4 regions of the Lactobacillus sp. UMNPBX15 genome follow, and region 2 is predicted to be linked to each of the others. Evidence: predicted binding sites of a transcription regulator. Region 2 holds the regulator's gene; each other region holds the start of a gene.

Region 1 (3,670 bases), on a different contig from region 2:
CAAGTTCATGCTCTTTTTGAAGAAGAATTTGTCAATGATATTTTTGACCAAAAGAAGATTATCAAGTTACTTGACGACAACTATGAAGGTGATGGCTCACATAGACGTCAAATCTGGACTATCTACACCTTCCTTGTTTGGTACAAGTTGTTCTTTGTTGATTACGAAAACACAGTTAAGAAATATCAACACGTGCAACCTGAAGTTGCTAAGCTAATTTCACAGGGTAAATTACTATAATTCTAGGGAGATTTTTTGAGGATGAGTAAAAAATTTACGCCGATCTTACTCGGTAGTGATATCAACGTGTATGGTATGGCACGTTCATTTAATGAAGCATATGGCATTAAAGTGAAGGCCTTAGCTGACGTTCAACTTGCTGCTACTCGTTATTCAAGCATTGTGGACGTTGAATTGCATCATGGCTTTAGTAGCGATCCTACTTTTATGGACGTGATGCACAAAAAGATGGAAGAATACAAGAATCACGAGGAGCCAGTTATCTTGATTGCTTGTGGTGATGGCTATGCTGAGTTGCTTTCTAAGCACCAAGATGAATTGAAAAAGGTCTTTATCGTTCCTTACATAAAATATGACTTACTTGAAAAATTAATCTCTAAGGAAGGCTTTTATGAAATTGCGGAAGAATATGGCTTGCCTTACCCTAAGACTAAGATCATTACGATGGATGACTACAAGTCAGGTAAGTACGAGGATGTCCCATTTGATTTCCCAGTGGAATTAAAGCCGGAAGATCCAGTTTCATGGTTGAAGTGTCAATTTGAAGGTCGGAAGAAGACTTTTGCCATTCAAGATAAGGCTGAATTTAAGGATATCGTAACTAAGATTTATACTCATGGCTACAACGCTGACCTTATTTTGCAAGACTTTATTCCTGGTGATGATTCTAACATGCGGACCTTGAATGCTTATGTTGATAAGAACCACCAAGTAAAAATGATGTGTTTAGGGCACCCATTATTGGAAGACCCAACTCCACAATCAATTGGTAATTACATGGCGATTTTGCCTGAGTACAATGAAAAATTGTACGAAGAAGTACAACAATTCCTTGAAAAGTTGAACTACACTGGTATGGCCAACTTTGATATCAAATATGATCCACGTGATGGTGAATTCAAGTTCTTCGAAATCAACTTACGTCAGGGACGTTCTAGCTTCTACGTAACTTTGAATGGTTACAACTTGGCTAAATGGTACATTGATGACTATGTTGAAGATGCCTTGAAAGATAAGGAAACAGTTTATGGTAATAAGCTTGAATCTAAATACAAGCTTTGGTTAGGCGTGCCTAAGAAGATCTTCAATAATTATGCTTATGACAACGACTATAAGACGACTGCTGACGAACTTATTCGTGAGGGCCGCTATGGTACTACTGTCTTTTATGACAAGGATAGAAACTTCAAGCGCTGGTTATTGATGAAGTACATGTTCCATAACTACTTCAAACGTTACAAGACTTACTATGAAGTTAATAAGGGTAAGATCTTTGACGAAGAAAATAAAAAATTAAACAAATAGTTTAAATTGAGAGGTAAAAAATGCCTCTCTTTTTTTCTAAAAAATTTTAGCTGAATCATTTCCCAATTTAATGGTCTTTTGGTTAATACAAGATATATTCATCTATATTTGAACATAATACAAGATGTTGTGCTTTGTGCTATGATAAAGACACGATATTTGGAGTGATTGAAATGCTAAAAGAAGAATTTAACCAACAAAATGTAACAAAATTTAATACGCCTAAAACTTTTGTTAAACGTGATGGGTCAAAGTATCCGTTCGCAATTTTTAAACTCAACATGGTTTTGCATAACCTAGATTTAGATAATGTAGCACCTGCTGTAATTGAAAAAATTGTGGCTAAACTAGATGCTGCTGATGAAGTAAATGCACAAGATGTAGCAGTTGCTTTTAGAGATAGCCTAAATGAGTTGGGTTATTTGGATGAAGCTAAAGCTTATGTGCAATACCGCAAGCACGATGAAGAGGAATGGATTAAACAAACCGATACTCGTGCACGGTTAAAGCGAATGGTTAATGGTGACCCAACGATTGTTAACGAGAATGCCAACAAAGATAGTGAGGTCTTCAGTACTCAACGTGATTTAACTGCCGGGACCGTTGGTAAAACAGTTGGTTTGACCATGATGCCTGAGCACATTGCTAAAGCCCACTTGCGCGGTGATATTCACTGGCATGACTTGGATTACACACCACTTTCACCAATGACTAACTGCTGTTTGATTGACTTTAAGGATATGCTAACTAATGGCTTCAAGATTGGAAATGCCTATATGACTAGTCCTAACTCAATCAATGTGGCTACACATCAAGTTACGCAAATTATTACTAATGTAGCTTCTAGTCAATATGGTGGCTGTTCTTTTGATCGAGCTGATGAAGTGTTGGCTCCTTTTGCAGAGAAAAACTACCAAAAGCATTTAAAGGATGCTGGCAAGTTTATTGATGATCCTGAAAAGCTGGAAGAATATGCTAAGAGTCAAACTAAGAAGGACATTTACGATGCCATGCAAGGCTTGGAATATGAGATTAATACCATGTTCTCTAGCCAAGGACAAACGCCATTTACTACTTTAGGTTTTGGTTTAGGTACTTCTTGGATTGAAAAAGAAATTCAAAAAGATATCTTGCGTATCAGAATTAAAGGATTGGGTAGAGAACGCAGAACCGCAATTTTCCCTAAATTAGTTTTCACCATTAAGAAGGGCTTGAACTTACATCCAGGGGACCCTAACTACGATGTTAAACAACTGGCTATTCAATGTTCAACTAAGCGGATGTATCCAGACGTTTTAATGTATGATACGATCAAGAAAATTACAGGTTCTTTCAAGGCTCCAATGGGCTGTCGTTCATTCTTACAAGGCTGGAAGGATGAAAATGGTAAGGAAGTTAACTCGGGCAGAATGAACTTGGGTGTTGTAACTGTTAACTTGCCAAGAATTGCCATGGAGAGTCATGGCGATAAGAAGTTATTCTGGGAAATCTTCAATACTAGAATGCGGACTTGCCACCAAGCTTTAGCCTTTAAGGGTAGACGTGCAATTCAAGCTAAGCCTGAAAATGCGCCAATTATGTATCAATATGGCGTCTTTGGTAAACGACTTAAGCCAGGTGATGATGTTAACGAGCTTTTCAAAAATGGTCGAGCTACGATTTCGTTAGGCTACATCGGTTTGTACGAAGTAGGGACAGTCTTTTATGGTCCTGATTGGGAACACAATGAAGAAGCACATGATTTTACAATTGAGATCGTGAAGAAAATGCATGACTTGTGTGCTAAGTGGGAAAAAGAGGACCCATATCATTGGCATTACAGTTTGTACTCAACTCCTAGTGAAAGTCTAACTGATCGCTTCTGCCGGCTCGATACGGCAAAGTTTGGCAAGGTGAAGGACATCACTGATAAGGAATACTACACTAATTCGTTCCACTATGATGTTCGTAAGCACCCAACCCCATTTGAAAAGTTGACTTTTGAAGCACCATATCCATATTATGCTGCAGGTGGTTTTATCCATTATTGTGAGTACCCTAACTTGAAGCAAAATCCAGCAGCCCTTGAAGCAGTTTGGGATTGGGCTTATGACAAGGTAGGCTATCTAGGAACTAATACGCCAAT
Region 2 (3,670 bases):
AGAAGAGAAAAAAGTTGGCAAAACATTATCCATTCTTGCCTGTAAAATTACTCCTAAAACGTCATCACGTGACCACTGACTTAATGTTTCTGCCCCAATATCATCCAAAATTAAGATATCGCATTCAGCTAAATTCCTGATCTCATCTTGCAAGCTGTTATCACCAAAATGACTTGATAAACCTGCAATAAAAGTTGGAACATGTAAAAATACAACATTCCGATCAAAATTAGTTGCTACATAGTTTGCAAGTCCCGCTAGCATATAGGTCTTCCCGATCCCAAAGTCGCCCGACAAATAAAGGCCTTGTTGGTGAGGATCAGCTTTGTACTTTTTCAAAAAATCATAAATCAGGGTTAAAGCTTGCTGGCGATCATTTGTAACCTCAATATCACTTAAATTAACATCATGCAATTTAGCAGGCAGATCAATTAAATGAAGACGCCGCTTGGCTGCTCGTTGCTGATCTGCTACAATCTTAGCCTCGGTAGGTTTGTAACGTACATCAATTACTTTGCCGTTCAAAAATAATTTCGGAGCATAACCGGCCAGCACCTGATTCTGACTATGTTTTTGCGCATAATATTCATAGATATTGGCCATACTATTTCGAATCATCGCCTTATCTATTTTTTCCCTATTTGCCTGCAAAAACGCTTGCACATCTGGATCGTGTAAAGCAGTTTTCAACAGTTCTTTCTCATTACCTAAATTACGCTCTTTAACTATTTTTTTAAGCAAATCACCAATTGCTTCCATTATTTCACCTACCCTCTATTTACTTATTTTTCAGATCCTTAAAGATATCCTTCAGCTGTTCTGTTGACATACCTTCATTTTTAGCCTTTTTCTTGCTCCAATCGGTACCTTTTTCGACTCGCTTATTTTGTCGATATGACTGTCGATTTTTCTTTTTAAGAATATCGGCTTTACGCTTCTTCACATATTCAAGAGCTTGTACCCCAGTACTAATACCACCTTGCAGCCAATCATTAGCTATTCGATAAGCACGATTAGAAGTTACAACAGTATCGTAGGTCAAACAGGTATGAATCAAAATATTAATCAAATCTTCCGGCAAGCCATACTGCGTGTGCAGCTGATTAATAATATAGTTTTCGCCTGGAGCTACAATTCCACCCTTTTCAGTTTTTAATTTGTATAAAAATTCAGATGGGGAATTTTCATTAGCTTCGAGTAACAATTTTCTATCATTAGCGTCCAAACCTTTGATAGTCGCAATAGCGCGCTTTTTGCCTTCTTCAATTTGTTTTTGAATGTTTTCCCTAGTATGCAATCGTTTATAATTTTCTGCTATGGTATTACTAATTTCATGCATGTTTAATTTATGTGTACCATGCAAACAGGGAACAGTCTCATCCACAAATTCCTGTTCCGATAAATTATATGTCTGTATTAAGCCCCGAATTTGGTTCTTTTTAATTTCTACTTCTTGAGCTGGAATTTGATAGACATTATATTGATCTTTAATCAGATCCCAATCAATTGGATCCTGGGCATTAATTTCAGCAGTTTCTACCTCAGGCGCTTTATTTTCCTGCGCAGCTTCTACTACCTCATTAGATGGATTAATTGCTTCATCCCCTGGCAAGCGAAAAACATCAAAAAAGTTGGCTGAGACATCGCGCGCATTCTTGATTGGCTTTTCACGCAGTTTTGCTTCCTTAGCAAAAGCATGACTCAAGTCATGAAAGGTTGGGCTGCCAACTTTTTCTTTCAACAAACTTGCTAGCAGTGGTGTTGCAAAAAATTTGTCTGCACTAGGAACCTGTAATAACTTAAAAACAATGATATTATTGAAGACATTATCCGCTAAAAAAGTTTGCACTAAACCTACGGCTTCCAGTTTATGCAAAGAATGAAACATATCTTTTAAACTACAATCAAGTTGCTCCTGTAGTGAATAAATTCCCTTTGCATCAGAAACAATACCATATGGATCATAGTCATTGATTAAAGTCTGATACAAGGCAATTGCCACCGCGCCAACCAAAGGCTGATACAATTTAATCAAGATTTTCTCATTCTCTGGAAAAAGGGTAATCTTGTTGGCTACATAATAAAGATGCTTAGGATCAGACGTTGCAAACATGACTAATTACCCTTTCCTTTTTTGGCCATCATATCTTCCATTGTCTTCATAAAGCTAGACATATCCTTGAACTCACGGTAAATTGAAGCAAAGCGAATATAAGCTACGTCATCCAAATTAGCCAAATCATCCATGACATACTGACCAATCTTCTTAGATGAAATTTCACTAACGCCTTGTTTTCTTACCTTATTTTCGACACGATCAACCAATTGCTCAAATTGTTCACTACTGATTGGCCGTTTTTGTCCGGCTGCCATTACTCCGTGCAAAATTTTCTTTCGACTGAATGGTTCACGGGTACCATCATTTTTTACTACCAACAAAGGAGCAGTTTCCACTCGTTCAAAAGTAGTAAAGCGAAAACCACAATTTTCACATTCTCTGCGCCGTCTAATAGCCCGGTTTTCATCACTAGGCCGCGAATCAATAACGCGAGAAGCATTTTGATGACAATTTGGACATTCCATAGTTATCCCTCTTCTCTAATCTTTACCAATAATTGTGCTAGTTTATTCTCTAGTTCTTTTATTGTACCAGTATTTGCCACTACAAAATCGGCCATTTTTTCTTTTTCAGCTAATGGCATCTGACTATTAATCCGCATTCTTGCTTCCTCGTCAGATAGATTATTACGCTTTTTTAAACGTTCAATCTGTAATTGCTCAGGAAGGGTAATCACTAAAACTCCATTAGCTACATGTTTTTTATCCAATCCCGCTTCAAAATACACTGGTGCATCTAAAATAACAAGAGCAAAATTCTGATATTCTTTTATCTTTGCTACTGTTTTATCGAAAATTAACGGATGCGTCAACTGATTTAATTCAGACAAGGCTCTTTTATTACTAAAAACTAATTGCCCTAATTTTTTACGATTTATTGTTTGGTCTGAATTTAAATATTCTACCCCAAAATGATCTTTAATCACTTGCCAAGATGCATTGCCCGGTTTCATCAGTTCGTGGGCAACTTGATCACAGTCAATAATCGGAATGTTTTTCTTTTTAAAAAAATCATCAGCAGTACTTTTACCGGTGGCAATTCCACCTGTTAATGCTAAGACATAACTCATTTATAAATCACCTGACAATGAGGACAAAAAGTGGTTCCCCGACCATTAACCTTAATTTTTTCAAATTTAGTACCACAAACTGGGCAGGGCTCACCTACATGACCGTAAACTTGCAATTTACTTTGAAAGCCACCGACTTGTCCATTCGCATTCAAAAAGGAATGAACTGTAGTACCTTGCAGCTTAATTGCTTCGGCAATAATTTTATTGATCTGATCATGTAATTCAGATACTTTTTCCACAGGAATTTTATTGGCCTGACTTAAAGGATGAATCTTGGTTCGCCAAAGAACCTCATCAACATAAATATTACCTAGACCAGCTACTACTGATTGATCAAGCAAAGTGTTTTTGATATTTTTCTTCTTACGCTTTAAGCCATTGATTAAATATTCTGAAGTAAATTTAGAACTATTTGGTTCTACTCCAAGCTTACCAATCCCTGTAGTTTGTCTTTCGGTGCCAGTTAAAATTAGCTGCAT
Region 3 (3,670 bases), on a different contig from region 2:
GCATGATAGGGGTAGAATTTTGAAATCAAAAATAATTTTTCGCGATCATATCCTTTAATCGCTTCACCAATTAGCTCTTCGCTTTGGCCATCCCCATACATTTCGGCTGTATCAATTACACTCAGGCCATGATCAAGGCCATAGCGAATAGCTGCTATTTCATCTTTTTTCTTTTTAGGATCTTCACCCAAACCCCAGCTACCAATTCCTAAACCTGTTAGTTTTTCAAAATTCATCCTCGTTCACTTCCTTATGTTCAAATTTTAACATAATTGATTCGTAATTATTTTTATCAACCAATTGACAAAATGGTCTATTCCATTTTATAATGGACTAGACCGGTAAATGAGGAGGTCTTAATTATGAAAGTTATTGTTACCGAAAATAAAATTCAAGGTGGAGCAAAAGCATTTGAAATTTTTGAAAAAGGAATCAAGAACGGTGCTAAAGTCTTAGGTTTGGCAACCGGCTCAACCCCTGAAACACTTTACCAAAACTGGGTAAAAAGCGATCTTAACTGTGAAAATCTTACCAGCATTAACCTCGATGAATACGTTGGTTTAACCCCAGATAATCCTCAAAGCTACCACTACTTCATGCAAAAGCATTTATTTGACAAGAAGCCATTTAAGAAGACTTACGTTCCTGACGGTATGGCAAAAGACGTTGATGCTTTTTGTAAAGAATATGATCAAATTATCAAAGACAATCCTATCGACATTCAACTATTAGGAATCGGCCGCAATGGTCACATTGCCTTTAACGAACCAGGCACTCCATTCAACATCGGCACTCATGAAGTTAAGTTAACCGAAAATACTATCAAGGCTAATGCTCGCTTCTTTGACAGTATCGATGAAGTGCCAAAGAGTGCCATCTGCATGGGTACTGCTAATATTATGCAATCTAAGAAGATTGTTTTGATGGCTTTTGGTGAAAAGAAAGCTAAAGCTATCAAAGAAATGATCGAAGGACCTATTACTGAAGAAGTTCCTGCATCAATTTTACAAAAGCACCCAGATGTAACTGTTATCGTTGATGAAGCAGCTGCACAAGAATTGGATGACAAATACAAGAACTAAAAACAATAATTTAATTATTAGCATAGAAAAAGCTAGGCTTTCTACAATCGTGGAAGACCTAGTTTTTTTATTTAGCAGCCTGTATCTACAATGAAATATACTTCACAAAATTTCATTTTTATATAAAAAATGAAACATAATTCAGTTTTTTATCGAATTATGTTTCATTCCTATTCGATTTTTTATTTCTACCCTTGACTTTTAGATGTGAAACATAATCAAAAAATCACTTGTGTGCCACAACATATCGTATTAAACTTAATAATTGTCTACATATGGTATTTAAGAAAGAATGTGATTCAAGTTATTGTTTTAAGTGGGCCAATTGGAGCCGGTAAATCCAGTTTAACCAGTATTCTAGCTGAACATTTAGGGACTCAGGCATTCTATGAGGGCGTTGATAACAATCCCGTATTGCCTTTATACTACAAGGACATGAAGCGTTACACTTTTTTGCTTAACACTTATCTCCTTAACCACCGTTTAGCACAGATCAATCAAGCAATTCAAGAAAAAAACAGTGTCTCCGATCGTTCTATCTATGAAGATGCACTGTTTTTCAAGATGAACGCCGATAGCAAGGTCGCTGATCCAACCGAGTTCAAGATCTACGATGACTTACTCGACAACATGATGGAAGACACTCCTGGCAATCCAAGTAAGAAGCCTGACTTACTGATTTACATTCATGTCTCCCTTGATACTATGCTTAACCGAATCAAGAAGCGCGGTCGTTCATTTGAGCAAATCAGCACTGATCCAGGTTTGAAAGATTATTACGCAAGACTTTTAAAGTACTACGAACCATGGTATGAAAATTATCATGCCTCACCAAAGATAGAAATCAATGGCGACAAACTTGATTTTGTTACCAACATGGATGCACAAAAAGAAGTACTTAAAGAAATTGATGAAAAGTTGCATGAAATCGGCAACTTATAAGAAAAAGAAGGAACGTGATGACAGTTATTGTTTTAAGCGGGCCAATTGGAGCCGGTAAATCCAGTTTAACAGGTATTTTATCTAAATATTTAGGGACTAAGCCTTTCTATGAAAGTGTTGATGACAATCCAGTTTTGCCACTTTTTTACGCTGACCCTAAAAAATATGCATTCTTATTGCAAGTATATTTCTTGAACACACGCTTCCACAGCATTAAAGACGCGCTCACTGAAGATAATAACGTCTTAGATCGTTCTATCTATGAAGACGCCTTATTCTTCCAAATGAACGCTGATATCGGCCGTGCTACTTCTGAAGAAGTCGATACTTACTATGAGTTATTGCACAATATGATGAGCGAACTAAAACGGATGCCTAAGAAGAATCCTGACTTGCTCGTTCACATTAATGTTTCTTATGATACGATGATCAAACGAATTCAAAAACGTGGCCGTCCCTATGAACAGTTAAGTTATGATTCAACTTTAGAGGACTATTACAAGCGTCTGCTTCGTTATTACAAGCCTTGGTATGAGAACTACGATTACTCACCTAAAATGGAAATTGACGGTGATAAATTAGACTTCATGGCTAATCCAGCTGATAAGCAAATAGTCTTGGATCAAATCACTGACAAATTAAAAGAGATGGGCAAATTACCTGAAGATTGGGAAAAGCCTACCGATATTCAAATTGAAGCATAAATAAAAACATTCAATTTGCGTACGAATGCATTTTGAATGATTTTTTGTTTACAGTGAATTTTTCGCTTTATTTTTGTATAATTTGAAAAAATGTGTTTAAAGGAGGAGTTTTTATGTTATCAACCGTAACCGGTGGACAATGGTTTTTCCCACTTATCATAGTTTGCTTAATTTTGGGCATTGTCGCAATCATCGCTCAAAAGAAAAAGTTGACTAAACTAAAAAGAATAACCGATAACTTTGCCTATGCAATATTAGTTATTCTCTTAATCATTGAATGGATTCTATATTTTCAAAAACAATTTAATTTTATTACTCCAGCAATCTACACCCTTGTTGTCATCTATCTTATTGGACGGCAATTACTAACCAGATACCGTTCTTCTCTATTGAAAAAATTAGGAAGCAAATATAAGCAACTGACAATTGGACTTGATACTATTTATATTCTCCTGGTTGCCCTATTACTTTTAATTGGATCTAAATTTTCAACTATGGGCTGGATCATTGCTGGGTTAGTTATCATAGTCTTTAGCTTCGTTAGCTACATCTTTGAAAAAGACAAACAATAATTTCCCAGGAAATAATAAATCGCATAGAGCTTCTATGCGATTTTTATTTATTCAATTTTTGCTAATGCCTTCGCAACCCCATCATGATTGTTATCAGCAGTAATTTGTTCCGGAGCAAATTTTTGTTTTAGTTCTGCTGGGGCATTACCCATTAAAAATGGATACCCCACTTCTTCCAACATATCTTCATCGTTATAGTTATCGCCAAAAGCAATGCAATTTTGCAAGTCTACGCCATATTCTTGAGCAACTATTTTGACTGCACTAGCCTTGCTTACACCCTTTAAAACAATTTCTAATAGATTCTCTGCTGATCTAACAAAAGTCAAATCAGGATATTTAGCAGTTAATTCTTCTTGCATACGATCAA
Region 4 (3,670 bases), on a different contig from region 2:
ATCATCATTTTGCTTAGCAAAAACTTTTTCAACATCATCAGTAATCAATGCGGCTCTAGCCTCGTAAGTCTGCTTGTCAATTGGTTCCTTCGGAGCTTGTTTAAGTGAGCCACCGTAATAAGGAAGAAGTGAAGTTGACTTAATAATATGGCGATATTGGTAAAGTAGTGGGGCAATTTGATCACTTTCATCGCTTTGGAAAGTAACGGTACAACTAACAGCATTGTCGGACCAATAAGTTTGCAAAAATGCTTGTGTCGCAAATTGTTCCGCGATGGAAACAGTGCCGGCTGAGGCAAAGTTTTTGCTGTCGGCGTGAGCTGCACGAAGTGGAAATTCAACACAGATTGTATTTGGTGTGTAAATATCTGGTTCAGTGTGGTAGCCACATTCTTTTAAGGCTGGCAAAAGTGGGTCGCTAGCTTGGAAACGAATCCGTTGAATCAAGTAACCAGCATAGTGGAAGTGCATTCCTTCGCTGACTCCAGCCAATTTCGCTACCGTACCTGAAGGTTTAACTGTGGTGTGCTTAATTGATTCATTGCAGCCTAATTCCTTGCTGTAGGTCTTGTCTGCGTCAACTACAGCTTGGTAAAGGCTGTCAACCATCTTAACCGCTTGAGGGTCATAGATTGGCTTCTTGATCTTTTGCCCATTTTCTTGATCAACTGCATCCTCAAAGCCAGTTACAACTCTGTGACCGAGATCATTTAAAAGCCAGTCTTGAATTCCTGACATTGAAACCCCGATTCGGCGATTTTTATGGATGATTTCGCGTGAAATTTCCCAATCATAGGGACTGAAGGTAACTCGCTTGGTGTAGCGAGCAGCTAAGCCAAAGGCTTCCTTGAGGTCCCAGCCTTCTTGTTCCGCTACATAAGGGAAGACCTCAAACAAATTACATGGTTCACCATTAGCTAGAGAAATCTCACCACAAGGGTTGGTGCCTTCAACGCTGTCGTCAATGCCGGCCTGATAACCATCAGCGATTCGGCCATAATTGCGTGAAAGATCAAGATTGACGATTCCTGGTTCACCGTTATGCAAAATTCCGTCAGCAATTGGGCCATAATTATTAAATTTAGAGTTAATTGCGACACTGTTGTTAGAAGCCCAGCGGTGATGATAAAGTTTTTCCTTATCTTGCTTCATCTTAATAAAGTCTTGATTATCGCTAGAGCCAAGAGCAAGTTCAGCAGAGCGACGGACATTGCCTGCAACAACTGTTTTACCAATCAAGTTACAAATATCAGTGCCGTCAACGGCAGTAAGCTTACTATTAACGCGAGCATTGATAACGTTGTTGATATCAATAAGCATCTCAACTAAAGGCATTGGGCCTGAAGCCGTACCACCGAAGCCATGGATCTTAGCACCATATGGACGAATGTCAGAGATATCGAGTGCTAATTTGATTTTGTGGTCTGGATTAGTGGCGTTAAAGTGCATGTCGATTAAACGGGCATTAGCTAAGACCCAACCTTCACGGGTGTCAGGCAGTTTGTAATAAATTGTGTCGTCAGGTACACTTTGCTTTTCCCATTCGTCTTTGTCGATGGCACCGACCTTGAGGGATGCCTCGTAAGATGGACTCTTTTTGTCGATGATTACGGCTAAATCCACTTTATTGTCGACGGAAGGAATTTGAGCGATATTTTCGTTGACCACTGAAAAACCAACACCGCCGCCCTTCATTAATTGGTCAAATAAGAAGGAGAAAGGCATTGAAACGGCTTTTTGCTCAGGATTAAGATAAGCAGGCACAATGTGGCTATCGCCGTATTTTTGTGGGCGAATTGCAATGAACCAGCAGTTATTTAAGGAATCACCGTTCCGCTTTTGATAATCAGTACCTGAAATCCAAAGATTACGACCAGACGGAGTAGCAGCTAAGCCATAGACTAAACGAAATAGTTTTTGTGCTTCATTAGTTAACTCCGTAATTACTTCTGCAGAAGGATTATCATGCAAGCGCGGATCAAGGTTAATATTACCTTCAATAACTCGTTTGACAGTTTCATCCCAATTCTCAGCTCTATTTTGGTCAGGAAGCCAGCGGGCATAAGTTCTCTTGTAGGTAACCCAACCTAATTCTCCCCAATGAGGTTTAACTTCTTGTTTCACTGAATCGATAAAGTCAGGATCCAGCTTAATTCTTGTGGTAGGCATAAAAAACTCACTCCTAAAAGTTACTATTGTTTCACAAAACACATTATCTGTGAATACATTTATGATAATACCACAATATGTTGTGTTATGTATTAAAAATTTTTCACATAAAAGGGACTTGCATTCTACAATTTAGGTTAGTAATAGGGGTTGAGAAAAATAAAAAAATATTCAGCAACAAATTTGCTACTGAATATTTTGAGATTAATTGATAGGGGTTAAAAAGTAAATTTTATTTGTTATAGAAAATATAGAAAAAGGATTGTTCAAGAAATTATTTTACGAAACCTGCAGTGAACCAAGTGTTGGCACTAGGCTTAAGTGACCAGCCAGTGACCTTCTTGTTAACAGCAGTGACTGAGTATTGGTTGGTAGTTGGCACAACGTATGCTTCATCATACATCCACTTCTGCCACTTCTTGAAGGCATTAGCACGGTAAGTAGGATTGAAGGCCTTCTCTGAGTCGATATCAGCCAAAAGCTTAGTTTGCTTAGGTGAAACGAAACGAGCAAAGTTGTATGGTGCAGCTTCATTGTAAAGGTCGTTAGGGGATGGTTCACTTGAAAGTGACCAACCACCTTCGAAGACGTCGATTCTTGGATCGTCAGATTGGACAGCTTGTACCCAGTTGTTGAATTCCATTAGACGGCCGCCGACAAATTTAACATCCAAACCAACTTTCTTCCATTGTTGGATGTAGTTTCTCCAAACAGGTTCAGCGGTAGTTGAGTTGTTTCTAACAGCCAAGTTAATTACTAACTTCTTGCCGTTAGGTTGAACTCTGTATTCACCCTTCTTCTTGTAGCCGGCTTTATCCAATAATTCGTTAGCCTTCTTCAAGTTGTATGGGTAACCCTTGATTGACTTGTCAGTATAATCACCAAATTGTTCAGGGATCAAAGTGTTAACGCGGAAGGCCAAGCCGTGGTAGTAACGTTTAGCGACTGCATCAACGTTCATTGCATAAGCCATAGCTTTACGTAATGATGGATTATTCATCTTAGAATTCTTGTTTTCAACGTTTTTGCCAGCCTTTTTGTCCCATTTACCTACCTTAAAGCCTAAGTAGCTATAAGATAGAGGCACTTTGCCGATAAAGTTAGTGTCAGTGGCATTCTTAACATCTTCCCATTGGGTATTAACGACACCAGCTACGTCGAACTTGTGACTCTTGATGGCTTGAGTAACTGAGTTGGTACCGATGACTGTCATGGATACCTTTTCCAAGTTTGGTGTACCACGCCAGTAATGCGGGTTACGTTCCCAAGTGACAGATTGACCACGAACAAGCTTGCTTACGCGGAATGGGCCGTAGAAGAGTGGTTGTTTTCTAACCTTGTCACTAGACATCAACTTGGAGAATGGTACGTCCTTTAAGTAATGGTAAGGTTCAGCGTATTCCCAGAAGTAACCGTTACCTGATTGAAGCATACCAGGCTTCATTTGTTTAAAGTGAATTACGACCTTGCGGCCATTTTCGCCATCAGGCATCTCAATACC

What was found. The regulator NrdR, encoded in region 2, represses ribonucleotide reductase genes. The targets are predictions, from matches to a motif close to ACACNATATATNGTGT.
Region 1: the regulator NrdR is predicted to act here: its motif matches at 1,663-1,678, upstream of nrdD (anaerobic ribonucleoside-triphosphate reductase).
Region 3: the regulator NrdR is predicted to act here: its motif matches at 1,320-1,335, upstream of CP366_RS03045 (deoxynucleoside kinase).
Region 4: the regulator NrdR is predicted to act here: its motif matches at 2,240-2,255, upstream of nrdJ (ribonucleoside-triphosphate reductase, adenosylcobalamin-dependent).

Annotation. Positions count from the first base shown of each region.
Region 1 covers NZ_PCYV01000033.1:14,776-18,445, forward strand. Annotated here, with positions in the region: gene asnB (asparagine synthase (glutamine-hydrolyzing)) at 1-240, shown strand, start outside; gene CP366_RS08355 (hypothetical protein) at 262-1,545, shown strand; gene nrdD (anaerobic ribonucleoside-triphosphate reductase) at 1,719-3,670, shown strand, end outside.
Region 2 covers NZ_PCYV01000044.1:7,205-10,874, forward strand. Annotated here, with positions in the region: gene dnaI (primosomal protein DnaI) at 1-759, opposite strand, end outside; gene CP366_RS09490 (replication initiation and membrane attachment family protein) at 779-2,113, opposite strand; gene nrdR (transcriptional regulator NrdR) at 2,116-2,583, opposite strand; gene coaE (dephospho-CoA kinase) at 2,586-3,188, opposite strand; gene mutM (DNA-formamidopyrimidine glycosylase) at 3,185-3,670, opposite strand, start outside.
Region 3 covers NZ_PCYV01000006.1:60,661-64,330, forward strand. Annotated here, with positions in the region: gene CP366_RS03035 (aldo/keto reductase) at 1-236, opposite strand, end outside; gene nagB (glucosamine-6-phosphate deaminase) at 363-1,082, shown strand; gene CP366_RS03045 (deoxynucleoside kinase) at 1,377-2,024, shown strand; gene CP366_RS03050 (deoxynucleoside kinase) at 2,042-2,728, shown strand; gene CP366_RS03055 (hypothetical protein) at 2,842-3,300, shown strand; gene CP366_RS03060 (Cof-type HAD-IIB family hydrolase) at 3,348-3,670, opposite strand, start outside.
Region 4 covers NZ_PCYV01000023.1:8,474-12,143, reverse strand. Annotated here, with positions in the region: gene nrdJ (ribonucleoside-triphosphate reductase, adenosylcobalamin-dependent) at 1-2,169, opposite strand, end outside; gene CP366_RS06590 (oligopeptide ABC transporter substrate-binding protein) at 2,444-3,670, opposite strand, start outside.